DNA from 2 places in the Maribacter sp. Asnod2-G09 genome. Region 2 is predicted to be linked to the other one. Evidence: riboswitches for the same ligand, from Rfam matches in the RefSeq annotation. Region 2 holds a riboswitch; the other holds the start of a gene.
What was found. A riboswitch is a leader RNA that binds a small molecule or an ion and turns the genes downstream of it on or off. The one in region 2 is predicted to bind S-adenosylmethionine.
Positions count from the first base shown of each region.

Region 1: linked by a shared signal. The riboswitch ahead of ACJJVT_RS05440 (Na+/H+ antiporter NhaC family protein) and the one ahead of ACJJVT_RS00400 (homocysteine S-methyltransferase family protein) in region 2 are both predicted to bind S-adenosylmethionine.

Region 1 covers NZ_JBEFOA010000003.1:340,403-356,724, reverse strand. Annotated here, with positions in the region: gene ACJJVT_RS05485 (ABC transporter permease) at 1-886, shown strand, start outside; gene ACJJVT_RS05480 (DUF3526 domain-containing protein) at 887-2,227, shown strand; gene ACJJVT_RS05475 (purine-cytosine permease family protein) at 2,440-3,708, opposite strand; gene ACJJVT_RS05470 (hypothetical protein) at 3,701-4,735, opposite strand; gene ACJJVT_RS05465 (TonB-dependent receptor) at 4,810-7,164, opposite strand; gene ACJJVT_RS05460 (hypothetical protein) at 7,275-8,501, shown strand; gene ACJJVT_RS05455 (PleD family two-component system response regulator) at 8,667-9,044, shown strand; gene ACJJVT_RS05450 (SPOR domain-containing protein) at 9,188-9,949, shown strand; gene ACJJVT_RS05445 (serine hydrolase domain-containing protein) at 9,965-11,047, opposite strand; SAM-I-IV-variant riboswitch at 11,244-11,340, shown strand; gene ACJJVT_RS05440 (Na+/H+ antiporter NhaC family protein) at 11,392-12,693, shown strand; gene ACJJVT_RS05435 (outer membrane beta-barrel protein) at 13,010-13,870, shown strand; gene ACJJVT_RS05430 (FAD-dependent oxidoreductase) at 14,126-16,153, shown strand; gene ACJJVT_RS05425 (hypothetical protein) at 16,192-16,322, opposite strand, start outside.
Region 2 covers NZ_JBEFOA010000002.1:88,496-104,817, reverse strand. Annotated here, with positions in the region: gene ACJJVT_RS00430 (hypothetical protein) at 1-454, opposite strand, end outside; gene ACJJVT_RS00425 (serine hydrolase domain-containing protein) at 527-1,675, opposite strand; gene ACJJVT_RS00420 (head GIN domain-containing protein) at 1,672-2,487, opposite strand; gene ACJJVT_RS00415 (acyloxyacyl hydrolase) at 2,492-3,589, opposite strand; gene metF (methylenetetrahydrofolate reductase [NAD(P)H]) at 3,818-4,771, opposite strand; gene metH (methionine synthase) at 4,949-7,657, opposite strand; gene ACJJVT_RS00400 (homocysteine S-methyltransferase family protein) at 7,668-8,669, opposite strand; SAM riboswitch class I at 8,787-8,900, opposite strand; gene ACJJVT_RS00395 (NAD(P)/FAD-dependent oxidoreductase) at 9,059-10,120, opposite strand; gene cobA (uroporphyrinogen-III C-methyltransferase) at 10,223-11,056, opposite strand; gene ACJJVT_RS00385 (nitrite reductase) at 11,058-13,148, opposite strand; gene ACJJVT_RS00380 (sulfate adenylyltransferase subunit 1) at 13,262-14,509, opposite strand; gene cysD (sulfate adenylyltransferase subunit CysD) at 14,612-15,562, opposite strand; gene ACJJVT_RS00370 (phosphoadenosine phosphosulfate reductase family protein) at 15,611-16,234, opposite strand; gene ACJJVT_RS00365 (DUF2061 domain-containing protein) at 16,249-16,322, opposite strand, start outside.

The sequences.
Region 1 (16,322 bases), on a different contig from region 2:
GTCGCTCATTTTTCTAACTTCCATTTTTCTAGTATTGTTGTTTTTCGTTTTATTAGAATCGCACGATAGCATGCATACGGATAGTTTATTAAGATACTTGGTTTTATTAACATCTTATTTTTTGTTCTTCGGAATTTTAAGCGCTATTACCATTTTAGTTTCCGCTTTTAGTGCAACCGCCAAGGGTGCCTTGGTAAAGTTACTGGGTATTTGGTTGCTGTTTGTTATCATCGTGCCGAAGTCATTACAGGCAATGGGGTTCTACTTATACCCTACTCCTTCTAAAATAGAAATGGAAACAGCGGTAGAACATGATTTGGTTTTATTGGGAGATAGTCACAATCCAGACGATCCACATTTTAAGGCATTGAAAGACTCTGTTTTATTAGCGAATAAGGTTACCGAAGTTGCAGATCTTCCATTTAATTATGGAGGATTTGTAATGTCTAAAGGAGAAGAGTTGAGTGCAGAGGTTTATCTAAAACACCAAGAAGAGCTTTATCAAGTATATCATAAGCAAAATAATTTGGAGCGATTTTCCGCATTCGTGAATCCGTATTCTGCCATTAAAAATTTATCTATGGCATTCTCAGGGACAGATTTTCAATCCTTCCTTCATTTTAAAGATGAAGCAGAAACATATCGTTTCAATTTAGCCCAAGAAATGAACCAATTGCAGATGGATTTAATTCCGAATAAAGGTAAAGAAGGTCCTAATTCGATTTCTAGTGACTACTGGAAAAACTTCCCTCCTTTTGAATATCATTTTTTAAGTATTACTGATGTGTTTAAAAATGAGTTGACTTCGTTAGTAGCACTATTATTATGGAGTGTATTATCCATTTTCGGGCTATTGAAATTATCAACTAACCTAAAAGCCTTATAGATGTATAGACTATTATTTAAATCGTTTTTCAGAACGAAAATATTCTTAGTTAGTCTTGTTTTATTAATGACTGTAGGTGTTATCAGTATTTTGATAGGAAAGCAATACTTGGTTAAACAAGAGAAAACGATAGCAGCAGCCCAAGTATTTCAAGAAGAAAGTATTAAAAAGAACATAGAATACCATAGTGATGATTTAGGATTGCTATTGTATTATCTGCGATTTACGTTGGCGAAGAAGCCTGAGAATATAAGTGCCATCTCAATAGGTCAAAGCGATGTTAATCCGCTATTGCAAGCTGTAACTATTCGTGGTTTGGAAGCGCAAAAATATGATACCGATTTTGAGAATCCGTCATTACTCATGTCGGGTAATTTAGATTTAGGTTTTGTAATTATTTATTTGTTTCCGCTAGTGTTAATAGCGATGACGTTTAATTTGTATTCAGAAGAAAAAGAATTGGGCACCTGGCGCATATTAGCAGTACAAACATCAGGGAAAGCAAGTTTTTTACTCAAAAAAATGGCAGTGAGAATACTCTTTGTGTTCGGAGTATTAATTGTTTTGATGTTTTTGGCAAGTGTTATTTTACAGATTTCGATGAATGCCAATTTCTGGGCTATTTTTCTGCAAAGCATCCTGTATTTGATGTTTTGGAGTGCCTTGTGTTTATGGATGGTGTCTTTATTAAAAAGCTCAAGCTTTAATGCATTGGCGCTAATTTCTATTTGGGTGGTATTGACGATATTAATTCCGGCATTAGTGAATAACTATGTAATTAATACCTACCAAGTACCAGAAGCCTTAGATGCCATGGTAGAACAACGAGATGGCTACCACGAAAAATGGGATATGGAAAAGGATGTTACCATGAATGGATTTATAGGTGCATATCCGCAGTACATAAACTATGAAGTACCACAAGATAAATTCAGTTGGATCTGGTATTACGGTATGCAACATATGGGCGATTTGGCAGCCAAAGAAACCAGTGAAGAAATGACAGAGAAGATTATGTTGCGTAACACGGTAAGTGAAAATGTAGCACTTTTTATACCTACAATGCATGCACAATTAAGTCTAAATAATCTTGCAGGTACAGATATGAAGAGTCATTTGAGCTTCTTAGATGCATTAACCGAATTTCATGAAAATTTAAGACTAGGTTTTTATGATAAAATCTTTAATGAAAAATCAGAAAGTTCGGTAGACTGGACAAAGCATGATATTAAATTCTACCAAGCAGAACATACTTTTAGTTGGTTAGAGTTATTACTACCAACTTTATTTATTACACTTATTATTGGTGCAATAGGCAGTTTTAATCTTAGAAAATTATAATTAATAAAACGGGTTAATTCAGAGTTAGCCCGTTTTTAAATTTTCAAAACTTACTACTTTAAGTTTATACCCTAAATCAGGTAACAATCTAAGATGAATTTAGGTTATATTATAACGACGAATATTAAATGAATTGGAAATCGATCCATTTCTAATTATTAGTATTTTGGTTATTTGAAGCTTATAATAAAAGCAATCATGAAATAGTGAATTTATACAGTAGGCTTAAAAATTGCTTTCCATTTAAAAGCCAAATAGATAACAGCTCCCAATAGAAATGAATCTAGAAAATATGCGCCTGTAATTTGAAATAATTCAAAGTAAGTTAGCATACTGATCAGTGAACTCAACACCCAACTAATTAAAGCTGCAGGTTCCCATTCAACAATATCTTCAAGGTTGTACTGTTGTCTTTTTATCCAAAAGAAATGAATAAAATAGATAGAAGAAATTGCTGGGGCTAGAATACCTAAAAATTCTAAGAATTCAAAAAGGTAGGTAGCGAAACCTAGTAGAGCCAATAGGGTTCCGAAAATACTTGAAACGATAACTACATTTTTAAAAGTCCATTTTTTATTAATTGTGGTAAACGTTAAGCTTGCAGAATAGAGGTTGGTAGCGTTGGTGCTCCATGTAGATATAAACAACAATAGAAAAGCAGGAATCACCAAGTTATACTCCCCCATGATTTTGATGATATCAACTTCACCAGTTTGTATAGAAGGTACGGCACTTAAAATATAGGCAAGCGGAGTACCAATCGTTAATCCTAAAACAGAGGCTAGGCTTTGTTTGTCGGTTTTTACGAATCTAGAAAAATCTGCCATTAATACAGGAAATAAAACCGCAGCGCCTACTAAAATTGAAGTTGCCTTAAAAAGTGTCATTGAACTTTCTTCTGGCACATAGTCGAACAGTGCTGCTGGACTTTCTAATTTTTCAAGAGACAGGTAAAAAACATAACCTAGAAAAGCGGTTAAAACGGGAATAGAGATATTCGCGACTTTTTCAATACTTCTAATTCCATATACCGTGGTAATCGTAATAAACAGACTAGTTGCGATAATAATCAGTTCTTTTGAAATTGTAAAGCTAAAGGTACTTTCGGTAGTGTCAAAAATAGCAATGCCCAACAATTCTAATGCTACGGCAAACCACCCGACCAAGGTTACTCCAAAAATAAAATTGACAATCTTTGCTCCGTGTTCTCCAAAACTAAAATGGAGAATCATATAGGTAGATAATCGTGAACGATTACCGATTAGGGTAGTCGCCATACACATAATGGTCAATACCAAGGTAGAGAAGCCAAATGCGATAAGAGCATCTTTAAAACCAAGACCAAGTGCAATTTCAGAGCCTAAAAACAAGGTAGAAACAGATAACCCGGTACTTGCAATAATCAACGCCACCACCCAACCAGAAACGAAGTCTTTGGGTTGAACTTTGGTAGTTGCGTATTGATCTGCTTGGTTAGACATTTGTGGCGCTTAGTAAGCTCTCTGCTAAAGGTCTTAATTCTTCATGACAAACTTCGCCATTATCGGTAATTTGTATTTCGTCAAAATAAATGCTGGTTTTAGCTACCACTCCGTCAAAATGCGATTTTGCCATTTGTCCGAATGGCGGCATGTCCATAGCGCTTGTGTGTCCAAATCCGAAATCTACACCGCCCCAAATACGTTCGTCTTCAACAAGTTCACCTGTAATGGCGTGAACTTTCGGATTAAGCCCTATCATATTATGAGAAATCTTATACATGTTCTCGTCTTCAAAAGAAGTAAGGTATTCTTTGAACTGAGCAGCGCCCTCCCCTTTTACGTCAACAATTTTACCATCTTTCATTACAAACGAAACTTTATCAGTGAGTTTTGCATGCTGTAAATAATCGAAAACAATACGCCCGTTCATACTATCTAGTTTCGGAACCACATTTACAAAACCTGGTGCTGTACCAAACTTAGGCATGGAAAAATCACCATCATCATAATCGAACGTGTAATTGGTATCGATATCGTAAGATACATCTGTTCCGTTTTCGCTGGTAATGCGTACAGTATTTGCCGTTTTGACCATATTGGTTACTTTAGACAGAAGTTTCTTTAAAACGGGAATTTCATAACCCGTAAATACGCGATCTAGCGAATCTATAGAGCTTTCTGCAATTATTAAGTAGCGCAGTTTTTTATTATCTCTCATAGCTGTTTCCCAGATGTCTGAATATAACAGCACTACCGCATTAGCTTCAATCCATACATCAGCTTTTAATAAGGCTGCGGTTAATGCTTCAGAAGGCCAATCTTTCATTCCGGCTTGACTGTCTTTTTCAGCTTGAGGAATGTACATGACCAATGGCAATGCACCTGCATTTTGTGCAGCTTGCGCCATAGCATCGATAGTAGCTCTATCCGTACCTAAATCTGATGTAATGGCAATGGTTTCTCCAGGTTGTACCTGAAACATATCTTCAATTAATATTCTTGAAAAACGTTCTCTTTTAGTTTCCATATGTATTTGAAAAAAGTATGATAAGGGCATCCTAAGACAATGCCCATGAATATCAGTTAATGGTTGACGTGTACTTAGAATTTAACAGAAATCGCAGTACCTACGGTTAAAGGTTGTCCTCTCCAGGCAACATCATCAGGACTACCAACAAATTCACCTGGTGAGAATTCTTGGTAATATTCTTTATCTGTCAAGTTCTTGCCCCAAAGTTCAAGTTTCCAGTTTTTGTAGGATAGTCCCAAACGAGCATCTAATAAAGAATAAGCATCTGTAGTAAAAGCATCTCTATTACTTTCATGCCAGTAGGTTTTTCCTGTAGTATCTAGGTTTAAGAATCCGTTGAATTTTAAATCATCGGTAATATTGAATGAAGATTCTAAACCAACAGCGAAAGTACTTACAGGTACAAACGGTGTTTTTTGACCATCGTAAGCAGAATTGTTTGTAAAAGTACCATCGTCACCACCTGTAGTACCACCTTCTACAATTTTAGCATCTGTTACACCTACATTGGCAAATACATCTAAGAAGTTTGAAAGTCTAGCACGAGATTCCAATTCAAAACCGAATACATCACTCTTATCATAATTATAAACACCTGCAATAAAAGTGGTTAGGTCTAAAATATATTGTTGTTGGTTATTTAAAGTAGAATAGAATACAGAACCGTTAAGTATAAAGCGATCGTTCCATGAAGTAGTTTTAAAGCCTAATTCATAATTGTCTGATGTTTCATCGTCAAACTCTCTATTGAACAGATCAGTTGGCTGTGCATTAAATCCGCCATTTCTATAACCACGACCGTAGTTTGCATACACCAAAACATTTTTATTCGCTTGATATGATAAAGAGACTTTAGGTTGAAACTCGCTATTATCTCTTTCAGAATTGGTAACAAACAATACATCATCTTGTGTAAAGTTGTCCATATCTAAACGGAATCCTGCAGAAAGCGTTAATTTATCTGTTAGTTTGTAATCTCCGAATCCGAATAAAGCGATAGTCTGGGTTTCGTTAATATAGTCTGCTGTATCGTAAGCATCTGGACCGCCAAAATCAACACCAGTAGTCCCGTTTTGGTAAAAGTCTTTTTCTATTTTTTGATAGAATCCGCCTAAACTCCAATCAAACTTAGTGTCCGATTTTGAATTATTGATTCTAATTTCTTGGTTGAATGTTTTGGTAGTGATTTCTTCACCTTGTGTTAAGCCGTCCAACTCAAGAAAATCTAAATCTCCATTAGTAGAACGTTCTACTTTATTGATTGAAGTGATACTCTGTAATTTAACACCGGTAAGGTTATAATCCATTTTTAAGGTACCGTAGTTATTCGTCATATCTGATCTTCCCAGCACATCAGAAAATATTACATTATTACCATCAGACGGATTAGGGTCTAAAATACCACCCGTAAATTCACCATCTGTACCAGTTGGGTTAACCGAGTAATAAGTTGCGCCACCTTCAATATTAAAATACTGATAAGAACCCGTAACTGAGAAGTTAGAAGATAATTTCGCTTTCAATTGACCCCTTACATTAATGTCTTCTCTAAAATCAACTTTTTCATTAAGAAATTCGTTGGTAAGTAAACCATCAAAATCTTTATACTGTGTAGAAAAACGATAGAACAACTTGTCTTTTGCTATAGCCCCAGATGATACGAACTGTGCTTGTTTAAATCCGCCATTACCAACACCTAATTTAATTTGGTTGTTCATTTTATTAGTAGGGTCTTTTGTGTAAATATTTACAGCACCACCAATGGCATTTTTACCATATAAGGCACCTTGCGGACCTTTAACCACTTCAACCAAAGCCAAGTCATACAAATCTTGACTTAATAAACTTGGGTCTGGTATGGTAACACCATCAATAACGAAAGCCAATGGAGCATCGCCACCTCTAACTTGCGGAATACCACGAACCGTAATAAAGTTTAATCCAATAGATTGCGAAGAATTGAATTTTAAGTTTGGTACTAAAGTTGAAAATGAACTTACATCTGTAATACCGGCACTTTCAATGCCTTCCGCATTCAAAGCGGTAACAGATTCTGGTGTAGTCTGTATAGATTCTGTTCGCTTACGAGATTTACCCATAACACCAGAGAACCCTTGTACGGTAACACCAGTTAATGAAACAGCAGTTTCTACCAGTTCAATATCAATTTGAGATTGCCCTGAAACTGTTATTTCTTGAGTTTCAAACCCAATAAAAGCGACAGATAGTATTGCTTCGGTAGATGTAATGCTAATATCAAAATTTCCGTTGAAATCTGAAATTACACCATTAGATGTACCTTTTTCGCTAACACTGGCTCCGGGTAACGGTTCGCCATTTTGATCTGTAATTTTACCAGTCACCAAAGTTTGTGAAAAACCTAAGGTAGAAACCAGAAAACAAATAAGTAAGAATTGTTTTTTCATGATCTGTTTAGATTAGTTTGTTTGCTAAATGTAGAAACACATCTATTAATTCTTATTAATTCTTAATACTAAAAATATTTTTAATAATTTTATTCTTAAAATAGGAATTTATGATAACAGGTTCAGGGTCATTGGTTTTTACTTCAGAGTACTTTAAAATTTTAATAGATAAGATACATGATGAGTTTATAAAAAAACATAATCTTACCCAATTACCAAAAACGTTTCAATTGTATGGTTATGGTGCTTTTGATGAAAACAAGCCTAGTCTTAAAAACGATTTTGAAGCTTTGGGCTCAGAGTTTATAAATGGAAAGTACTTATATGATAAGTTTCGAGAATTTGAAAAAGGAAAACCACTTATAAAACTGAATCATTATTATAAAACCATCATCTTACTTTTCTTAGGATATCAAGACTACGAAGTATTTCTTGCAGAGCACAAACCCTCTGAAGATGAGCTTGAAAAACAGTTAACCCTTATTAAAAGTAATGATGAAGACATTACTTATTATTATATCAATTACTATTTCGGGGAAGACAATACTATTTTAAAAGGACAGAGTATTATCTCTAAAAACTGGAAGAAGATTCAGCATATATTCATGTACCCGTTAGAGGACGGTAGCATGCGTGAATATTATAGCCACGGCAATATAAAACGCCAAGGAGATACCTTGACTATTAAGACAAATACCCTATCTGGGGACAGATATATTGATGGGGCTAGTGAAATCTATTATTTAGGACACCGAGCGCCATCTAACATTAAATACTTGATCGGTACCTATTGCACATTCGATCTATTTACAAATACCGTTGCCGGGCGTTCTATTTTAGAAAAATGTGAGAGTAAGCAAGAAATGGAACAAAAATCTATAGACCCTAGCATACCACCTTATATAGCTATGGAAATTCGAAACAAACGTATTGTAAACCCAAGTGTTGTTCCAAAACACGCACTAGAACTATCAAGCAATAGTCCGTACGCATCACTTTATGGCAAACTACCAGGCACCTATAATGTAACTTTTGACTTTGTTGATGGATTTCAGGAAAAATTGAAATTCAAAATTTTGAAGTCCAATTTTGAAATAGTAACACTTACCGATAATGTCTATATAGAAAAGGACCGAATAGAACTATTGAACAAAGGATCTGTAATTAATTTCAGATTTAACTTCTCTGGCATTATAGCTTTGGAGCGCGTAAATATCTACTTTAAAAGTTACTATTTAAAAAATAATAGTAGAAACCAAGAAGGTGTATTTAGTGGTATAGATAATGAAAATAGATTGGTGAATGGTTCATTAAATGTTGATTTTATTGAAGCATAATTTGTAAAAAAGAAATTATATTAGGAAGCGTTATACGCACCAGAAATGTCATTTTTAAAGTGTAATATTAACATATAAAGATACTTTCAAGCCGTTCATCTGAATTAATTTCTCATAATGAGACAATGGGGTACATTTCGTCTCTCAAACCTCAAACTCAGATTAATGAAACTCGAATTAGTAATTGTAGATGACTCCCATCTTTGGTTGTCACTAGCAGAAAAGCTTGCCAAAACTCACCCGTTGGTACGTAGTGTATTAACTTTTGAAGATTCTTATGATGCTTGGGTACATATACAAATAGCGAAACCACAAGTGGTCATGTCAGATATTGAAATGCCAGGTATGAACGGACTCTCTTTTCTAGAAATGTTCGCAGATCGTTTGCCATTTATATCAAGTTCTACCAAGCAAGAATTTGAAGTTGTTGCTAGAGAACTTGGCTGTGTTGATTTTGTAAGTAAACCATTTACAAAAAGTGAACTTCATAGGGCTTTAGACCTTGTTTATTATAAGATTTATGGCAAGAAAGTAAGTGCATAAAACTACATTATAACTGAATTATATTTTAAAAGAAACTGCACCCCAAACATCTTAAGATTTGGGTAAATTATATACATAAACATCAGATTGGTTATATTTACTTTTTTAGGTAAATAATTGTACTTCATAACAAACACATAACCATGACCCCCGATAAAGATATTTTTAGTAGCCGAGAAGGCAGATGGGATTTTGTAATCGCCATTGTCGTAATCGCAATATTCTCTGCATTTATTTACATGTATATGTTTAATAAAGAGGAAGATAGTTCAGTATCTGTCACAGATGTTGAAACTTTAGATGAAACACCACTACCCGCTTCTTTTCATTCTGAAGGTCGCGAATATGTATACTCTAATTCAGATGTTTATGAACCTATAACTATCCCGGCAAAAGATGCATACGACCATAATAAAAGTACAGCAGTTGTAATTTCTGATACTACACTTACTGTTTCTGATTTTAAAGAAGAAATAAATGTTGATTTAGAAGAAGAGATCACAACTGAAGTTCAAAGTATATCTAAAGGGGCATCCGACGAAAGTACATCCGAAGAAATTATAGCAGACATTGAAACTCCTATTATTGAAAAAAAAGAAACTAAAACTCCAGTAGCTAAAAAAGTCGAGCAGCTACAGGAAACTACCAAAACGGCACCAGTAGCTACTACGAATTCTTCTTTAAATTGTATTGCGATGGTAGGTATTTTTAAAGACCCTAATAATAAAAATACAATAATAGAAAAGCTTAAAACATTGGGCTATACCCATGATGAAGGCGCCTATCCAAAAGGTCTCATCTATGTTGGGGTACCAGTTGACTGTGGTAATGAAGCCAAAAGAAAGCAACTTATACTAGAATTAAACGAAGCATTCGGTATTGATTCTTGGGTGAAAAAACGGTAGTTCATCTCATCTACATTATGGCAAATCATAATCTAGACCAGAGTAAATACTCAATATCCCTATTAAAACATCATTTGGTACCATTACAATGCCATTGCTAACATAGGTAACGGTGACATTATCTGATCGGAAGTATACGGTTGATGATCCAAACCCGTCAATACTACCAGCATGACCAAATCCTTTTTTATTATAAAATGCAGGAGAGTTCAGTCCAAATCCATAACCATCGACCATAGTTGTCATAAGAATCAATGAGTCTTCAGAAATTAGCTTACCATCGAATAAAGCTTGATAAAAGATATTTACACCTTTAGCAGAAGATATAATTGAACCAGTGCCTTGAAGTATGGTGTAATGTGTTTCTAAGATAGATGTCCAATTGTCATTCTCAAGATAATATGAAAAAGCTTCATTGTTTTCAGAATTGGTAACCCCACCATTATAAGTATCAATTAGATTTAAAGGAACGGCTATTCTATCATTTAAAGATTGGTCATACGTTTTGGTATCTAAATCTTCGATTATAAAGGATAATAAAACATAATTGGTATTTGAATACTCGTACTTATCATTTGGTTCAAAAATGATCCCATTACTTATAAAATAATCTATAAGTTCAGAGCGTGTGGCAGATTCATAATTTCTCCCTGCCTCAAATTCACCACTTGTGTAATTAAAAAGCCCGCTTCTATGTCTTAGTAAATGCTCAATAGTAATAATTGCGGCATTGGGTATTTCTGGAAAGTAGTTGTCTAGTGTAGTATCTAAGCTTAATTTGTTTTCTTCAACAAGTTGCATAATCATTGTAGCAGTAAATGTTTTTGAAATAGAGCCTATTCTATATTTAGAAGCTGAATTTGCTAAAATAGATTTTTCGACATCTATAAAACCAAAAGAAGTTTGATAGTCTTCTTTACCATCTTTGAAAATAGAAATACTGCCCATTCCTAAATTTTTATCTTCAATTCGAGAAAAGAACAAGTCCATTTTGTCTCGGTCAAAATCTTCGCCAAATTCGTCCACTTCTGGCGTACAAGAAAATACTAGCAATAGTAAAAATATTACAGCAATAGATTTTAGGTAATGCTTCTTCATATGTAAATAATTGAGTTAGTTAATGTTATGATGCCAAACTTCGACCATTAAAATACACAAGGTTGTTAATGAAACAATAATGAAAGTTAAATTTAAGGTAATTATGTAGGAGGAATTCTGTAGGGATATTATTTACAGAAATTAACTTTTTTTAAGATTTAGTAGAAAGATTTATAGACTACATTTGCCGCCTTAAAATTATTATCAAGAATCTCAAAAAAGGAGATAGCAACCTGCAATAACAAGCAAGGTGCTAAATAGATAAGCCATTAATTGGAACAAATGTTAACACATGATTCTTCTAATTTATAGCTATTTCCTTTTTTAAAAATGATGAAAGAGAAATGGAAAGTACTAAAAAGATTATCCCAAAATTTTCAGCTTTAATACCCTTGTTCGTATTTGTATTGACGTTTTTAGGTGTAGGTATCTATCAAAACGATTTCTATGCACTGCCCGCTCCTATAGCGGTAATAGTTGGTATAGTGGTCGCATTTATATTGTTTAGGCAAACCATTTCTTCTAAAATTAATACGCTACTTAAAGGCTGTGGAGATAATAAAGTATTGACCATGTGTCTTATTTATTTGTTAGCAGGTGCTTTTGCCGCTATTACAAACGAAACAGGTAGTGTCAATGCTATTGTAAACCTTGGTTTAGATGTTATAGCTATTCAATACATATATGTGGGTATTTTTATTATCGCCGGATTTTTATCGGTTTCTACAGGTACTTCAGTTGGTGCCATTGTTGCATTGGCGCCTATTGTAATAGGCTTTGGAGATGAAAGTAGTGCAGATTTGGCAATACTATGTGGAGCTTTGTTGGGTGGTAGTATGTTCGGTGATAATTTATCTGTTATTTCAGATACTACAATTGCGGCAACTCAGTCTTTGGGATGTAAAATGAGCGATAAATTTAAACAGAATATCAAAATAGCGGTGCCTGCAGCTTTGTTCACCATTTCAATTTTAGTATTTCAGGGATTAGGGTTGGAGTCCGTCGTAACTGAAGCCACGGTTTATAATTATTCAATTATAAAAATAATGCCATATGTATTGGTGATTATTCTTTCCATTGTGGGAGTCAATGTCTTTGTAACCTTGTTGTTAGGTACAATTGCGGCAGGTGCATTAGGAATCGCTTACGGAGATTTCACATTAATAGAGTCCACTAAAATCGCCTATACCGGATTTACCAATATGACCGAAATATTTCTGTTGTCGTTATTGACCGGTGGACTAGCTGCCTTGGTAGAGAGAAATGGCGGAATTGAATTTATACTGGTCAATATTAAAAAACTCATTAAAAATAAGAAGTCGGCACAGTTTGGTATAGCTACTTTGGTAAGTACAATAAACATGGCAATTGCAAATAATACGGTTTCCATTATTATTGCTGGTCCCATAGCAAAAACGATAAATGACGAGTATCATTTAGATAATAAAAAGACAGCTTCAATCTTAGATATTTTTGCTTGTATATTTCAAGGTCTATTACCCTATGGTGCTCAGGTTTTAATGATTTTAAGCTTCTCAAAAGGGAAAATCGATTATTTAGATTTGGTAGGTAATACCTGGTATTTACTGCTTTTGTTTATTTATACATTACTGTTTATTGGGGTAAAGTCCCAGAAAAATGATTGATGTTAAACAAAAAATCAAATTATTAATTCCCAATAAATTGCAGTAAAGTTCGAAATGAGGTTCTTGGGTTGCTCAATTAGCAATACCTAAGGTAAAATCAAGTATAAATTTCAAATAGAGTGTTAAAAAATAACTATAGATATAGGAAATTTCCTTAAAAAAGTAACTTTGATAGACTAATTAAAAAAATGCAATTAAAATCTTAGCGATACTCTTAAGGTTGTTGGTCAAAACTCTGTTAATCAGTAGTTGATGTAGTTTTACTTTTGCTAATAAATTAGTTTAAAATCAATTTTCAACTTATAAATCATTTATTATGAAACACTTAATCGCTGTATGTGCAGCTGTTTTATTTAGCACGATATCTTATGGGCAATTGCAGGTTTCTGCAAGTTCTGGATTGGCAATTGGTAGTGCAACCATGAAATTAGGAGAACGTATTAATGCTTCTAGCACTGAGAACTCTTATGGTAGTTATGGAGAAGGTATTAATTTTCAAATAAGGGGTACCTACTTCTTTGACGATTCATTTGGTGCAGATTTAAGTATTGGGTATTTAAAAGGAACAGATCAAGATGTATCGATAGTTAATTTGCCAAGTACAGAAGTTAATGCTGTAGCTAGAGCACGTGCTTTTGGAGCTTCTGCATCTGTAGTATATAAGTTTACTAATAATATTTATGGTCGTTTTGGAGCTTTATTAAAATTAGGCGGAAAGACCGAGGGTGTTATCTATCAAAAATCTGTTTTTTCTGAAGCGGAAGCAGAAGCTTTTGGAGTGCCGGAAGGGTCGTATTCTGAGACAAATTATAAAGAAGATTTTCACGGACATTTTCCTTTAGGTTTTGTAGGTGCACTTGGTTATAAGTATGACCTAGATTCTAATTTTAGTCTTTTTGCTGAAGTAGAGTATTACGGAATCAGTTTAAAGCGTAAAGATTCTGAAATAGCTGAGTTTAATACCGATGTTAAACTACCTGATGGTACGGTTGCGGTTAGCGGATTGTATACTATTGATAATTTGCCAGAAGGAATAAACAAGACTACAACCTATGTAGATGAATTATCGAATACTAATACTGATACTTCTAGAGAATTATCTCAAAAAGTACCTTATTCATCTTTCGGTATTAACTTTGGTATTACGTACAAATTTGCACGTGCTATAAAAGAATAATTGTAAAGGTTTAGTCCTTTTAGTAATAAAGAAAAATCCCTATGAAACTTTTAGTTTTATAGGGATTTTTTTATTTTGGTTACTAAGGTTTTAAACTATCGATTGAAGAACTTCGGATAGTCAAAATCTAACTGTATGATTGAAAATAAGCTCTGTACGCTCTAAAAAATGTTTAATTAGTTTTCAAAAATTAAAAACGTATCTTGTTAATTATTATGCATGCATAATAAAAAAGTAACTAAAAAGTAACAAGTAATGACCAAGTACACCCATATTTTTGAGCCACTAGATTTAGGATTTACCACCCTTAAGAATAGAATATTAATGGGTTCGATGCATACCGGATTAGAAGAAGAAAAGAATGGCATAGATAAAATAGCCACGTATTATGCCGAACGAGCAAAAGGCGGAGTCGGATTAATAGTAACTGGTGGAATAGCGCCTAACGTACAAGGTTGGACAGGTCCTTTTTCAGCACGTATGAGCACTAAAAAACATGCAGAACATCATAAGATCATTACTGATGCCGTACATAAAGAAGGTGGTAAAATTTGTATGCAAATACTACATGCTGGTCGGTATGGGTATCATCCTTTTGCAGTTGCTCCTTCCGCAATAAAATCTCCCATCTCCCCTTTCAAGCCATTTAAGCTCAAAAAATCTGGCATTAATCGTACCATTCGTGATTTTGTAAATTCTGCTAAACTTTCAAAATTAGCAGGTTATGATGGCGTAGAAATTATGGGTTCTGAAGGTTATTTAATAAATCAATTTATTGTAGAAAGAACCAATAAAAGAACTGATGATTATGGCGGTAGCTATGAGAATAGAATGCGTTTACCGATTGAATTAGTAAGACAAACACGTGAAGCCGTTGGTAAGGAGTTTATTATTATCTATCGTTTGTCAATGTTAGATTTGGTAGAAAAAGGAAGCACTTGGCAAGAAGTGGTTGCCTTAGGTAAAGAAATAGAAAAAGCTGGTGCCACAATTATAAATACAGGAATTGGCTGGCATGAAGCCCGTATCCCCACCATTGCAACATCGGTACCCAGAGCTGCATTTAGTTGGGTGACCAAAAAGATGAAAGAAGAATTAACGATTCCGTTAGTTACCTCTAACAGAATAAATATGCCCGAAACTGCTGAGCAAGTTTTAGCAGAAGGTCATGCCGATATGATTTCTATGGCGCGACCATTTTTAGCAGATCCAGAGTGGGTCAATAAGGCTGAAGCTGACAAGGCAGATGAGATAAATACTTGTATAGGTTGTAATCAAGCTTGTTTAGATCATGTTTTTCAACGTAAGGTGGCTAGTTGCTTGGTGAATCCGCGGGCATGTCATGAAACGGAACTGAATTATAACCCAACAGAAACAAAGAAAAGAATAGCCGTTGTAGGAGCTGGTCCGGCAGGTTTGGCAGCATCAACGGTAGCAGCACAACGAGGACACGATGTTACACTTTTTGATGGTGAAAAAGAAATAGGCGGACAATTTAACCTTGCAAAACAAATTCCCGGTAAAGAAGAGTTCTATGAAACCATTCGCTATTATAATAAGCAATTAGAGCTGCATAATGTTACGGTGAAATTGAATACTCGAGTAACTGCAGAAGACTTGCAAAATGGTAATTTTGATGAAGTTATTGTAGCGACCGGAATACAGCCAAGAACTCCGAAAATTGATGGTGTAGACCATCCAAAAGTCCTGAATTACATAGATGTATTAAAATTTAAGAAACCTGTGGGTAAACGCGTTGCAGTTATCGGCGCAGGCGGAATCGGTTTTGATGTATCTGAATATTTAGCCCATGAAGGGGAAAGTACAGCTTTAAATATTGATGCTTGGCTTAAAGAATGGGGAATCGATAAGACTTTAGAAGCTCGTAGTGGTATTGAGAATATACAGGCAGAAATACATCCGTCACCAAGAGAAATTTTTATGTTTAAGCGTAGCAAAGGTAAGTTTGGTGGCAATCTTGGTAAAACAACAGGGTGGATCCATCGTTCTACCTTGAAAAAGAAAAATGTACAATTTATTAATGAAGTGCAGTATACTAAGATAGATGATGAAGGTTTGCATTATACCCAAAATAACGAGCAAAAAATACTAGAAGTAGATACTGTTGTTATCTGTGCAGGGCAATTACCCTTTAAAGAACTTTTAGAACCATTGCAAGCAAAAGGCATAAAAGTACATGTAATAGGTGGTGCAGATGTTGCAGCCGAATTAGATGCTAAACGAGCCATAAATCAGGCTTGTAGATTAGCCGCCGAAATTTAATGCAGCTAAAACAGGTTAAGGCGCTATTTTAAAATAATCTAATTTTCTAGAGGTATAAACACTCCGTTTTTATACCTCAGTTTTAGAATTTTACCGGTAGAATCCATAAAGCCCGATGGGGAATCTGGATCTCCATTAATATAACCCTCTACTAACTCATGGTATGATA
Region 2 (16,322 bases):
TAGTAAATGCCGAAGAAAAAATTACACTACATAATTCATCTACCTTATGAATAGTATTTTCTTGCTTTGGCAGTATCGATAAAATCTTTTCTGTATAAATTTTAGAGTATACACTATCTTCAACACTATAATCAGGAAAGACCGAGTTCAAGCCTACCAAACCAATCCAATAAGCTCGCAAAATAAAGTGGATGACAAACATCGATACCAGAATACTAATAGCCAGCAAGCCTAAAAAAACAATCATATATCCGTAAAAATATTGCTCAATAGGTAATAAATCTATGTATTTATTGGTGACCCATTCAATCAACCCGAAAAGTTGAAATGTACCAAAAATAGCAATTGCAGAAACTAGCAATTCTGCTTCCCAACTTTCTTCTTTAAGTCGTTGAAGCCATTTTATATTCTTTTTATTATCTAAAACGGGAGTTGTTTCTGGTGGTAAGCTCATTGTTTATTATAATCTCAATGGTTGTCGAGACTAATATACCCTTTCTTTAAAACTTAAAAAATGTTTAGACCATTAAGCGTTACCATCCTTAAAAAAACAATCAATTATTGCATCTAGCTCTTCTTGTATTTTTGGGTCGGTACAATTAATCATTATTGAAAAAACAAGTTGCTCTTTAGGGTAGACAAAGAAATTAGCATACCCTCCTACTCCATTGCCAACGTGCCCAAAGAACTTTCTCCCTTTTGCATCTTCGCTTACTTGCCAACCTAAACCGTAGTACGTAGAATTACCATCAACTTGCTGAGCAGTTAAAAATTGATTTAAAATTGCTTCTTCGATTTTAACTTTATTATCTAAAAATGCTTGTCCAAATTTTGCGATATCTTCAGAGGTAGACAAATAACCTCCACCTGCTAATTTGTAAAAATTATCTACAGGAATTGCCTTTCTAAATCCTGACATACTCTTTGTGTAAAATGTAGCAACGTTGTTTTGTTCTTTGGATGTAGAAATATCATTTACCTCAAGAGCATCAGGATTTTTACTACTGCTCTGTGAGTCTGACTCATAATGACATTCGGGACAAAAAGTAGAATTCATCCCTAGCGGATTCAGCACCTTCTCTTGCACATATTCTTCAAACGGAATTCCGCTTGCTTCTTGCATTGCAGCAGAAATCATTGTCAAGTCAAAACTATTGTACAAATATTCGGTACCTGGTTCATAAACTAAAGGATCATTCTTGAATACCTCTAATCCTTCTTTGATGGACAAAGGTTTATTTAATCCATATTCCTTGCCTTTATAAACTCGTATACCTGCGGTATGGCTCGCTAATTGTCTAATAGTGAAATCCCATTCTTTCTTAGGGTAATCTGGAAGATAAGTATAGAAAGACTCCTCTAAATCAATCATCCCATCTTGTACCATATGTGCTAACGCTGTTGCTGCAATAGGCTTTGAGACACTGGCTATTCTAAAAATAGATTTTTTAGGATGTACAAACTGTTTACGCTCAACATTAGCATAACCATATCCTTTTTGAAAGATGGTTTTCCCGTCTTTTAATACGGTAATTGCAATTCCGGGTACTTTATCTTGTTTTATAAATTGCTGAAGTAGGTAATCTGCTTTTACCAATCCTGTTAATTCTGTATCATCCACCAAAATACGTTTAGCAGCAAATACTTTTTTTAGATATTTGAGTATAGGGTTCATTCCACAAAGATCAAGCGTCCGTTATACAATTCTTCAACATCCACTGTTGCCGGTCGGTTATAACTCTGCAAGTCTCCCGTACCTCTTAAAACTCCGGTTAAACTTTCTTGCGGATTTACTAAAATATCATTTGAACCCCTATGGTTAAAATTTACCCGCTGGGTTATCAATTCTTCTGCCTCTACCCTAGAATAACCTGCTGCAATGCTAATATTGAAGCTTTCTGCTCTGCCCTTTAACTTAAAATATGATATTCCGTTGCTTGTCATACTTAAACTAGAAACCTCTAATTCTAAATTAAATTCCCCATCTGTAGTTTCTGCTTCTGGATCTGTAAAACTTTCTGATAGCAAGCTTAAACTTTCAAAAGCCAGAACTCCGTCACTTTGAATAGGAAAACCGGTACTACTACGAATACTGGTTAAATTTGGAGTGGTCACATAAACTACCGTGGTACCATAATCACGTACATAATTACAGTCATTTGTATCTGTAAGCAGCAATCGCCCATCTTCCACAACTGCAGCTACTTCATTACGCAAATTTTCACCGGTTTCAATTTCTACTTTTTGTGTATCTCCTTGTTTAATAACTAGAGCTACATTCTCAAAAACTGTTATTGAAGAGAACTCGGCAACCGAAACTTCTTGTCTCGTAATCTCACCAGCACTTTGAAAACAATCCGAAGCATTTTCAGAATCACAAGAGCTCAATGAGAATAATAAAACGAATATAGAAGATAAGGTCAAAAGACCTTGACCAATAACTGTTCCCTTAAAGCTTATTTTCTGTTTTCTATTTTCTAACATCATATTTCTACAATCTTATTCCTATCCCGAATTCTACTGCTTCTGCCTTTGCTCCGTGAGATTTTAAGGTAACTGCCCCATATATCTTTTCTCCAAAATAGCGTTTTAGCCCTACACGTAAGTATGTACGCCCTTCAAAATCAAACGGATAATAAACATAATAACCGAACTGAGAAATTACCGACGTTCGATTTATGAACAACTCATGCCCAGCAAATACACCTACTCTTTTATAATCGTCATCTGCATCAACACCATTTTCTGGAAAAGCTATACTTTGATAGCGAATCAACTCCTTTAAAAAATTAGAGAAATAAGCATCTACCCCAAATTGCAACGCACTTTTTCTTCCTACCCTTTTATCGGCATAGGCAGAGAGTACAACAAACCCGTACTGACCAGAATCAATAACATCACTTTCATTTATACCTGTTCTTAAAGCAAAATTGTAACGCAAAAGCTCTGTTACTTTTTCTTTTTCGCGATGTATATATTCTATTTCTTTACCTCCATCTAAATCGTATACCACACCGGCATTGAAAGCCAAGGTATTGGTCGAGGTATTTGGAGCCCTAAAGTTGGCATTTGAATAATGTATTACAGAAACACCCGCCTTAAACCCTAAGCCTTTTATAATATTCTCTTTATGATAATTGAACATTAAATACGTAGAACTTAATACGTCTGATCCGTATGCGTTATTTCTAAAATTAGTTACTTTATCATACGGGTTAGTAGCATAAGAGACCCCTTGCCCAACGCGAAGCTGCACATTACGCTTAAAAAGATAAAAATTATAATGCGCGTAGAGTCCGTAATTATCACCCAGGGTGTTATTATTAGAATTCTGATAAATGAAAGAATACCCAAAATCAGGATAATTATATAACTCTTCCCATGCATTTAAGCCATAGGTTTTTCTATTGTAACTCAAAATTACGCCCGCAGGGTGAGATGTGATTAAATGTGAAATATCTGGATTATGTAAAATTATAGACCCGTAAAACTGACTAGCATCAAGGGTATACTTTTTTTGCTCACCAGATTCTTGTGCGAAACAACAACTTACTGAAATCAGTAAAATGGATAGAAACTTAAAATTCATTGGGGGCAAAAATAAGTACTAAGTACGAAGTACCATGTACAAAGTACAAAGTTCTTTCTTACAAATTATGTGTTTACAAAAATTACTATATCACTTCGAGTGAATTTATGAGGTACGAATAATTTTTTATCGAGAAGCTGTCATGTTCTAAAGGTTTTCGATACATTTTTACATCTCCGTTACTCTACGATATAAATACACTCAAACTGACTATTTAGTTATCCAACACTAGAACAACGCTTCTGCTATCGCCTTAATATTATCGGATTTACCCATAGAATAGTAATGCAATACAGGCACACCAGCAGCTTTCAGCTCTCTAGATTGCTGAATTGCCCATTCTATACCTACTTTTCGCACATCTTTATTTGTTGCACAACCATCTACCGCTTCTATTAAATCTTGCGGCATATCAATTCTAAATACCTGTGGTAATAATTGCATATGTCTTTTAACTGCAATTGGTTTTATACCCGGAATAATTGGTACGGTAATTCCCATACTTTTTGCAGCTTCTACAAACTCAAAATATTTTTTATTATCGAAGAACATTTGTGTTACCACATAATCGGCACCTGCATCTACTTTCTCTTTCAATCGTTTCAAATCTGATTGTAATGAAGGTGATTCTAAGTGCTTTTCTGGGTAGCCCGCTACACCTATACAAAAATCGCTACAGTGTTCGCTTTCTATGGTTTCATGCAGATACTTACCACAATTTAATTCTTGAATTTGTTTTACCAAGTCAATCGCAAAAGGGTGTCCGCCATCGGTAGGTTCAAAATATTTTTGCTCGCTACGGGCATCACCACGTAAAGCCATTACATTTTGTATACCTAAATAATGACAATCTACCAACATGTACTCGGTCTCTTCTTTTGTAAAACCACCACAAATTACGTGAGGTACCGTATCAACGTCATATTTATGCTGTATAGAGGCACAAATACCCACCGTACCTGGTCTCATACGTGTAGTCTTCTTATCTAAAAGACCCTCTTTTTTAATATAAATAGTTTCTTCACGAGATGTGGTCACATCAATAAACGGAGGTTTAAATTCCATTAATGGGTCAATATTATTATACAATTCTTGAATATTTTTACCCTTTACCGGAGGCACTATTTCAAATGAAAAAAGTGTCTTTCCGTTTGCATTAATGATATGGTCTGTTACTTTCATATGCTATACTATTACTCTTTTTGTGAGCAGACCTCAATGAGGCATTATTAGTTATAATTTAATTATTTTGGCGTTCGAGCGGGCTTTCAGCTCTATTTTTTCTATTTATATTTCATTCATTCATCTTGGTGAACATCAGTTTAAATAGAAAAAGATGCCGCTTCAATCCCTAACGCACTAGTCAACTATATTCGGTGCCAACCATCTTTCGGCATCCTCTAATGGCATGCCTTTTCGTTCGGCAAAATTTTTAACTTGATCATCTTTTATTTTTCCTAATCCGAAATAACGTGCCTGCGGATTTCCAAAATAATACCCACTTACAGATGCTGCTGGCCACATAGCCAAACTATCCGTCAGTTCAACACCAATAGTCTCTTTCACTTTTAAAACATCCCAAATGGTCAATTTCTCTAAATGATCAGGACAAGCAGGGTACCCTGGTGCAGGACGAATTCCCTTGTAAGATTCCTTAATTAAATCTTCATTGCTCAACTCCTCATTTGAAGCATAGCCCCAGTGTTTCAGCCGGACTTCCTTATGTAAATATTCTGCAAAAGCTTCTGCCAACCTATCTGCAAGAGCTTTTACCATAATGGAATTATAATCGTCTAAATCCGCTTCATATTTCGCCGCTAATTCTGCAGTACCAAAACCTGTAGACACACAGAAGCAACCCATATAATCTTGTTTCCCTGATTCTTTCGGTGCTATAAAATCTGCCAGAGCATAATCTGCTACACCTTCTCTACGCTCTAATTGTTGGCGTAAGGTTCTAAAAGTATACTGCTCTTTATCTCGCCCTTGGACTGCGTTCAAGGTGACATCAATATCGTCATCGTTGACGGAGTTTGCAGGAAAGAGTCCAAAAATACCTTTTGCCTTTAATTTCTTCTCAGAAATAATGGTATTTAGCATTTCTTGAGCATCTGCAAATAACTCAGTTGCTTGAACACCTACAACATCATCAGTTAATATTGCGGGGTATTTACCATGTAATTCCCAACTTCTAAAAAATGGAGTCCAATCTATAAAAGGCAGCAAAAGATTTAAATCTAAATCATCAATTACTTGAATACCTAAGGTATTCGGTTTAACTATCTCAGACGTTTTCCAATCTATTTTAAACTTGTTTCTACGTGCCGCAGAAATAGGCTTATATGTTTTGCTTGATGAACGATTTAAGAACTTCTCCCTAAATACATCATAATCATCTTTAATACTCTTTTTGTAACCTTGTGATGTTTCTTCTTTAAGTAAATCTCCCACAACGGTTACCGCCCTAGAGGCATCGTTTACATGAACTACCGCTTCACTGTACTGAGTATCTATCTTTACAGCTGTATGCGCTTTACTTGTTGTAGCACCACCAATTAACAGTGGAAATTTAAATTTCTTACGCTCCATTTCTTTTGCTAAATGAACCATTTCATCTAGAGATGGCGTAATCAATCCGCTAAGTCCTATTATATCTACATTATGCTCAATAGCAGCTGCAATTATTTTTTCAGGCGGTACCATAACCCCTAAATCAACAATCTCATAATTATTACACGCAAGCACTACACTTACAATATTTTTACCAATATCATGAACGTCGCCCTTTACGGTTGCCATTAAAATTTTACCTGCACCCTTATCATCACCTTCCTGTGGATTAAGCAATTTCTCTTCTTCAATATATGGTAATAAATAGGCTACCGCTTTTTTCATTACACGGGCAGATTTTACCACCTGTGGCAAGAACATTTTTCCGCTACCGAATAAATCACCCACTACATTCATACCGGTCATTAAATTACCTTCAATAACCTCAATTGGCTTACTTGCGGCAAGCCTAGCTTCTTCTATATCTTCAATTATATATTGATCTATACCTTTTACCAAGGCTCGTGTTATTCTATTTTGTAATGGTTCTTCTCTCCATGATAAGTCTACCTTACTTTCCTTTGTTTTCCCAACTACAGATTCTGCAAAATCAAGCAAACGCTCTGTTGCATCGTCTCTTCTATTCAGAATAACATCTTCAACACGTTCTAATAAATCTTTAGGAATATCATCATAAACCTCAAGCATACTAGGATTTACGATACCCATGTTCATACCTGCTTTTATAGCATGATATAAAAATACCGAGTGCATTGCCTCACGAACCGGGTTGTTACCCCTAAAAGAGAAAGAAACATTACTTACCCCACCACTAACACTGGCATGTGGCAAGTTTTCACGCACCCATCTTGTTGCTTCAATAAAATCGATGGCATTCAGTTTATGCTCATCCATACCTGTAGCAACAGGGAAAATATTTAAATCGAAAATAATATCTTCTGGCGCAAAATTTACTTTGTTCACTAAAACATCATACGAACGCTTGGCTATCTCAATACGTCGGTCATAATTATCTGCTTGACCTACCTCATCGAACGCCATGACAATAACCGCCGCACCATATCGCTTTATCAATTTGGCATGGTGTAAAAACTGTTCTTCTCCTTCTTTTAAACTGATAGAGTTTACCACACACTTACCCTGAACTACTTGTAAACCCGCCTCAATAATTTCCCATTTAGAGCTATCAATCATAATGGGAACACGAGAAATATCTGGCTCGGCAATAACAAGATTCAAAAATTTGACCATGGCTTCCTTACCATCGATCAAACCATCATCCATATTAATATCAATAACTTGGGCTCCATTCTCTACCTGCTCTCTAGCAACAGCTAATGCCTCTTCAAACTTCTCTTCTTTTACAAGACGTAGAAACTTTTTTGAACCAGCAACGTTTGTCCGTTCACCAACGTTGATAAAGTTAGTTTCGGGAGTGACTATCAGGGGTTCTAATCCGCTTAATTTTAAGTAGCGTCTTTCGTTGTTCGTACTCATAATTCTTATTCTATTGGGAAACCGTCACCTTTCTAGGTTCATATTTAGCCACTACCTCTGCTATCGCCGTAATATGCTCAGGGGTTGTTCCACAACAACCACCTACTATATTAACTAATCCTTTTTCTGCGTATTCTTTAATTTGTTCTGCCATTTGATCAGGAGTCTCATCGTACTCTCCGAATGCATTTGGTAGTCCTGCATTGGGGTGTGCCGAAACCGCATGCTCACTTTTGGTTGACAGTACCTCTAGATGCGGAACCAATTGATTCGCACCTAAAGCACAATTAAACCCGACTGATAAAATCGGAATATGAGATATCGATATTAGAAATGCTTCTGCCGTTTGACCAGATAACGTTCTACCTGACGCATCGGTAATGGTACCACTCACCATGATTGGCACATCTATATTTCTTTCTTCCTTGACCTCTTCAATAGCGAACAATGCCGCTTTTGCATTTAACGTGTCAAAAATAGTTTCTACCAAAAGTAAATCTGAACCACCATCTAATAAGGCTTCTACCTGTTGTTTATATGCAATACGTAACTCATCAAAAGAAACCGCTCTATACCCTGGGTCATTTACATCGGGTGACATACTCGCTGTTTTGTTCGTGGGACCGATACTGCCAGCTACAAAGCGTGGTTTATTCGGTTCCTTCTTTGTGAATTCATCTGCAACCATTTTAGCAATGCGTGCAGATTCATAGTTCAACTCGTACACCAAGTCTTCCATATAATAATCTGCCATTGCAATGGTCGTACCTGAGAATGTATTGGTCTCTACGATATCGGCACCTGCCGCGAAATATTTACGGTGAACCTCAGCAATTGCCTCAGGCTGTGTTAACGATAACAAATCATTATTACCTTGTAATGGGTGTTCCCAATCTTTAAAACGTTCTCCCCTAAAATCTTCCTCAGTAAATTTATGGCGCTGTAGCATCGTACCCATGGCACCATCTAATATGAGAATTCGCTCTTTTAAAATTTCTTTTATATCCTTCATTTTACGTTGTAAAAGATTCTACATCCAATAAAAAACTAATTCGAAATCAAGTAAGGAAAGTTAGGCTAGATGCCTTTTCTTAAGTTATCTGTCTTTGGTAATGCTATTTAAAATAACACATTCTGCACAAGTAAGCAGAATAAAGATAGAATGTAGCACCTTCTTTTCCATATTAGGAAAGGGTTGCCAAGGTTTCAATGGGTCTAGTCCCTCCACCTTTCTTGATAACGTTTCAATATATTTATGAACTAATTGCAAAGTAACGGCACAGTATGCTCTAATCCAAAACTTCAATCGTTTATTTAGTTCACGAAATTCTAGGAAATTGTCATAAAAAAACCTCTGAATCATTAAAGAATCAGAGGTTTCTGCCATTTTACTTAAGTATTTTATGCTATACTCTGTACTACTTCTTTCTTAGCTTCTTTCTTAGAACCATCAAATCCTTCGACTCCGCCTACGGTAGTATACTTCATTACATATCGTTTACCCGGATTGATTTGTTGGTATGCATACTGACACATTACCGCAGCTTCATGGAAACCAGACAATATCAATTTCAATTTACCTTCGTATGTATTGACATCTCCAATAGCATATACACCCGGTATGTTTGTTTGATAATCTTTTGCGTTGTTTACCTTAATCGCATTCTTATGAATATCTAAGCCCCAATCGCCTATCGGACCTAATTTAGGTGATAAACCAAACAACGGAATAAAATTATCTACTTCTAAATAGGTATCTTCTTTTTCTTTATCTGTGTGCTTAATTACAACAGCCTCAAGTTGATCTTTACCGTGTAATTCTTTAACCTCAGCTTTCGTTATCAATTTGATTTTACCCAACTTAGCTAACTCAGCTGCTTTTTCGACAGAATCTAAAGCTCCTCTAAATTCATCTCTTCTATGAACCAAAGTTACCTCTGAAGCTACATCGGTTAAGAATATAGCCCAGTCTAAGGCAGAATCTCCGCCACCAGAAATCACTACTTTTTTGTCGCGATACACTTCAGGATCCTTAATCATATAAGCAACACCAGTATCTTCAAAATTTACAATATTTTCAATAGGTGGTTTTCTTGGCTCAAAAGAACCTAATCCGCCAGCTATAACAACTACTGGAGCATTGTGCTGTGTTCCTTTATTTGTTGTCACTACGAATGAACCATCTTCTAATTTATCTAATGTCTCTGCTCTTTCACCCAAAGTAAATCCTGGTTCGAAAGGTTTAATTTGTTCCATTAAATTATCTACCAAGGTACCCGCCAAAATTTCTGGAAATGCCGGAATATCATAAATAGGTTTCTTAGGATATATCTCTGAACACTGTCCACCTGGTTGTGGCAATGCATCTATTAAATGTGTTTTTAATTTTAATAATCCTGCTTCAAACACCGTAAATAATCCGGTTGGTCCCGCTCCTATAATGAGCATATCTGTTTTAATCATAATTTTCTTTTTGGTAAAAAGTAATTAGTAATCACTTTTCAACTTCTTTTAATTTCACTTCAACTATGTACTTTATACTCTTTACTTAATACTTTGTACTTTTTATACTTCGCTTAACCTAGCATTCTCTTGTGAATACTGGTTTTTAGCTTCTACTAATGCTTCGCGATGCTTTACCACTTCACCAATAATAATAATTGCAGGATTAGAAAGGTTTTCTTTTTCCACCACATCTACTATGGTTTCAATCGTTGAAATCCCAACTTTTTCATTCTTTCGTGTACCGTTTTGAATTATAGCGATGGGCATCTCTGATTTACCCTCACCTTTAAACAGTTCTACTATTTGTGGGAGTTTTGACATTCCCATCAATATCACCACTGTTGCGCTACTTTTTGCAGCTAAAGCAACATCTGTTGATAGCTTATGTTCTTTCGTAGTTCCTGTAATTACCCAAAAACTTTCTGACGAACCTCTTTTGGTAACTGGTATATTTTGATATGCTGGCACACTTAAGCTTGATGAAATACCGGGCACCATGGCAACTTCTAATCCGTGAGAAGCAGCGTACTCCATTTCTTCTGAACCACGACCGAATACAAACGGATCTCCGCCTTTTAACCGTACTACATGTCCCGCAGATTTTGCCCTGCTAACAATTAGTTCATTTATTTGTTCTTGCTGATAGGCATAACATCCTTTTCTTTTACCCACAAAAATCAATTCTGCATTTTTTGCGTAGTCTAGCAACTCTTCATTTACTAAAGCATCATATAAAACTACATCGGCGTTTTCTAGTGCCTTAATTGCTTTCAGAGTGATTAGCTCTATATCACCAGGTCCTGCACCGACAACAGTTAACCTCCCCTTATTTTGCAAGGGAGTATCAACTATTGAATTGATTGTTTTTTGATTGGATAGATTATTGGTATGCATATTATGCTTCTGCTAATTCTTGTTCTCTAAATTTTGCTACTGTCTCTAAAAACACCTTAGCATCTTTTATATATGAGGCTGCAAATTCTTTTGTTGGTTCATTCTGATTCAATTGAAGCACCAGTTTTTCGAATCCGCCTGCAACGGCAATTCTTCCATCGGCAACAAACTTCTCATCAAAATCTTTAATGATACTTACATGCGTATTCACTTTTGTATTCTCTGATGTTAACATCGCTTTCGCTGAATTCACCATAGAAGAATATGCATGATAGATACTTGCTGACCACTTTTCAGCATCGAACATATCTTGTGCATTTTGTATTTTCTCTTCGCTTTCAAAGAGAAGTGTCGCTATTAAATCAATCACCACACCTGCACATTCACCTACACCGATTGCTTTTTCATAACGCTCTGTATTTCCCCAGTCTATAAAATCTTCCGCCGTTAAATCATCTACAGATGATAGTGGCGTTAGAAAATCGTAGAAATACATTTGCCCTTTTTCTGCGTAGTAATCTGGGAACGACAATTCGCCACCGTTAGCATCAAAATCATTTAAGATTAAACGCAATGCTTCAGGTCCTCTTTTACTTGGCACCTTTACTACTTTATCAGCAAAACGACCTTGACCGTTACCATCTGTGCTACCACCTAACAATACTTGTAATGCTGGAGCAACTAATTTATTTTTTGTACGAACGGACATTCCTTGGAAACCAATATTTGCCATGTTGTGTTGACCACATGCGTTCATACAACCACTGATTTTTATAACAACATCTTCGTTATTGATATAATCAGGGTATTCTGTTTTTATAACTCTTTCTAGTTCTTCTGCAATGCCAGTACTGCTGGCAATACCTAAGTTACAGGTATCTGTACCCGGACAAGCAGTTATATCTAACGCTTTGTTATATCCTGCTTCTGCAAAACCTAATTTCTTTAATTCCGTATAGAAAAACTCTATGCTTTCTTCTTTTACGAAGGGAATTAAAATGTTTTGACGAAGTGATAAACGAAGCTCACCTGCTGCATATTTCTGCACCAAGTTGGCTAATAAACGTGCCTTGTCGGTATAGAAATCGCCTAACAATACTTTAATACCTAAAGCAACATATCCAGGTTGTTTCTGAGGAACAACGTTCGTTACTTTCCACTTTTCAAATTCTTTCGAATCTGCTATTTCTACTTTAGGAACTTCTAATTGTGAAACTTTTACCTTCGGATAATCTTCTGGATCAATAGGAAACGTATCGAAAGGAACCGCCGTTTTTTCTGCAGCTAACAATTCTTTGAATCCGTCCAGACCTAAATCTTTCAACAAGAACTTCATTCTTGCCTTTGCTCTACTTTTACGCTCACCGTAGCGGTCAAAAACGCGTATAACGGTTTCCATTAACGGAATAATTTGATCGGCAGGTAAAAAGCTATATAATTCATCGGCATGTCTTGGCTGAGAACCTAATCCGCCACCTAACATCACTTTAAAACCTATTTCTCCATTTTCTATTTTAGCGATAAAACCTAAATCGTGCATGTATGAAAGTCCTGTATCAGCATCACTTGCCGAGAAAGAAACTTTAAACTTACGTCCCATTTCTTGAGAGACCGGGTTTCTTAAAAAGTATTGAAATAATGCATGTGCATATGGCGAAACATCAAAAGGCTCATCTACATCTACACCCGCAGTTTCACTAGCCGTTACATTACGTACGGTGTTACCACAAGCTTCTCTTAACGTGATATCGTCTTTCTCCAATTCTGACCATAACTGGGGAGTCCTGTTTAAATCTACATAGTGAATCTGAATATCTTGACGCGTAGTAATGTGTAATCTACCTGTAGAATATTCATCAGACACATCGCAAATACGCAACAATTGCTGAGAAGTCACCTTACCGTATGGTAATTTGATACGGATCATTTGAACCCCTTCTTGACGTTGTCCGTATACACCACGAGCCAAACGCAGGCTTCTAAATTTCTCTTCATCTAATTTGCCGCCATGGAACTCATGAATCTTGCGTTCCAATTCTAAAATATCATTCGCAACTACTTGATTCTCTATTTCTGTTCTAAAACTCTGCATCGTTAGGTATTAAGTATTCAGTACTAAGTACTGAGATAAATTATTACTATATTTTGCCTATAGATTTTATAGACTTAATGAAAACGGTCAATATTAAAATCGACCTTTTATATTTAACTAATGAATCCCGCTCCTACGGTACTATTAGATTTTGTGTCTATCAATATAAATGAACCGTTTGTTCTATGATTTTTAAATTGATCGTAGAAAATTGGCTTATTTAAACGGAAACTTACTTGGGCGATATCATTCATACCCAATGCATCTGTTTCTGAATCGATACCTGAATAATCAGGAGCTATCTTATGATGTACTTGTTCTACTTTTGCCAATACTTTATTGACACCATGTTGTACTATATATTTATTTCCAGCAGCTAACGGCAATGAATCCATCCAAGAAATAGTAGCTGTAAATTGCTTATCTACGGTTGGTAAATCATCAACCTTCACTAACATATCACCACGACTTAAATTAATTTCATCGTTTAACGTTATGGTAACCGATGATCTTCTAGATGCTGTTTTATATTTTTTATCGTGGAAATAAATTTCTTTTATAGTTGAGCGCGTTTGCGATGGAAGTGCTACAACCTCATCACCTACACTTAACTCACCACCGTATACTTTACCAGCGAAACCTCTGAAATCGTGGTGCTCATCTGTCTTCGGACGGATAACATATTGCACCGGGAAACGTGGCGTACCTGCATTGAAAATATCTTTTCTATCTAACGCTTCAAAATGTTCCAACAAAGTCGGACCTGTATACCAAGGTGTCTTGTCTGTTTTATTGACTACGTTATCACCTTTCAATGCACTTACCGGAATGAAGGTTATCTTCTGATCTTGATAATCTCTTTTCGCCATCAATTCCTCAAAATCAGCTTTAATAGCGTTGTAAGTTTCCTCAGAATAGTCTACCAAATCCATCTTATTAATAGCTACTACTACATCTTTAATGCGTAGTAAATTATTAATAAAAAAGTGTCTGTTCGTTTGTTCGATTACGCCCTTACGTGCATCAATCAATATAATTGCCGCTTGAGAAGTAGATGCACCTGTAACCATGTTACGGGTATATTCTACGTGCCCAGGGGTATCTGCTATAATGTAACTTTTCTTTGCCGTAGAGAAATAAATATGAGCCACATCTATAGTAATACCCTGCTCACGTTCTGCTACCAAACCATCTGTTGCCAAAGAGAAATCTAAATAATCGTATCCCTTTTGCTTACTGGTTTTTTCTATTGCTTCTAACTTGTCGCTGGTCAAAGATTTTGTATCGTAAAGCATTCTCCCTATCAAGGTGCTTTTACCATCATCTACACTACCTGCCGTTGCTATTTTTAGTACTTCCATTTTTATGCTGTTAGCCCTTAGCTTATAGCTTTAGACTTTTAATATTATTGTTATTGCTAGCAGGTAATTATTAAACTGCCTACTGCTACTGAATACTGCTTTCTAAAAGTACCCTTGTTGTTTTCTTTTCTCCATTGCAGCTTCCGAACGCTTGTCATCTATACGTGCACCTCGTTCAGAAATAGATGAATCTCTAATTTCTTCTACTACTTTATCAATAGATTCTGCATCTGAAAGTACTGCTGCGGTACATGACATATCGCCTACCGTACGAAAACGAACCAATCTTTCTTCTACAACCTCATCTTCTTCTCTGAATACGATACCGTCTTCTGCAGACCATATCATACCATCTCTTAAGAAAGTTTTACGTTTGTGTGCGAAGTAAATTGACGGAATTTCAATTTGCTCTTCTTTGATATAAGACCATACGTCTAATTCTGTCCAGTTAGATATTGGAAAAACCCGTACATTCTGACCCAATTCTATTTGTCCGTTTAACATATCGAACAACTCTGGGCGTTGGTTACGCTCATCCCACTGTCCGAAATCATCACGAACAGAGAAAATACGTTCTTTAGCACGTGCCTTTTCTTCATCTCTACGTGCACCACCGATACAAGCATCGAACTTAAATTCTTCGATTGCATCTAACAAGGTTGTAGTCTGAAGGCTATTTCTACTTGAGTATCTACCTGACTCTTCTTTTACCTTACCTTGATCGATTGAATCTTGCACATTACGCACAATTAATTCCAACCCTAACTCTTCTACCAATCTATCTCTAAATTCGATAGTTTCAGGGAAGTTATGACCTGTATCAATGTGCATTAATGGGAAAGGAATTTTCGATGGCCAAAATGCTTTTTGCGCCAAACGAACCAATGTAATGGAATCTTTTCCTCCTGAGAATAAAAGAACCGGCTTCTCGAACTGAGCGGCAACCTCCCTAATGATATAAATTGCCTCATTCTCAAGTGCATTTATATGGGCAGTATCTTTTAAAAGTTCTTGGGAAGGCGTTACTTCCAATTCCGTACTTGTATTACTCATTCTATATTTTCTTAGATAAATTATCTTATTCTTTTCTAAAACTGCTGATTAACTATGCAATCCGCATTCTCTATTTTCTAACACCTTAGTTGGGTCAAAATAGTTATGCTCGTTCGGTAGCTTATATTTTCTTAAATAGGCATCTAATTGTGTATCGTTCCAGTGGTAAAACGGACTCACCTTTAATACGCCATCTTTGCTTAGACTTAAAATATCTAAACTATCGCGGTGTGCAGTCTGCCCTTTTCTTAGGTTCGTAAACCAAACATCTGGCTTAAATTCTGCCATAGCTCTTTTAAAAGGCTCCAACTTTACTTGCTCCGTAAATAACGCATGTCTTGGATCATCAATTTGCGGAATACCCATAACAGCATCTCTATGCGCAGTAGTTTGTTTTGGTACAAACAATTTTACGTTCAAATTCAACTTGTTGATTATCTCATCTGCATGTTTGTACGTTTTCGGAGTATTGTAACCCGTATCGCACCATACTACAGGAATATCTTTTTTCACACCTGATACCGCATGTAAAATAGCTACTTCATATGGTCTGAAGTTTGTTGTTACTACGGGAGTTTCTGCATGCTTTACTGCCCAAGAAATAATTTCTTCTGGCGGTATACCTTTAAATTGAATGTTCAACTTCTGAACTTGTGCTTCTGTCAATGCCATAATCCTTTTCTTTATTATTTACCCCACTTTACTAAATTCCAAAAACGCTCGTGAAAGAAATACAATATCATTTTTGTTACAAAATCTA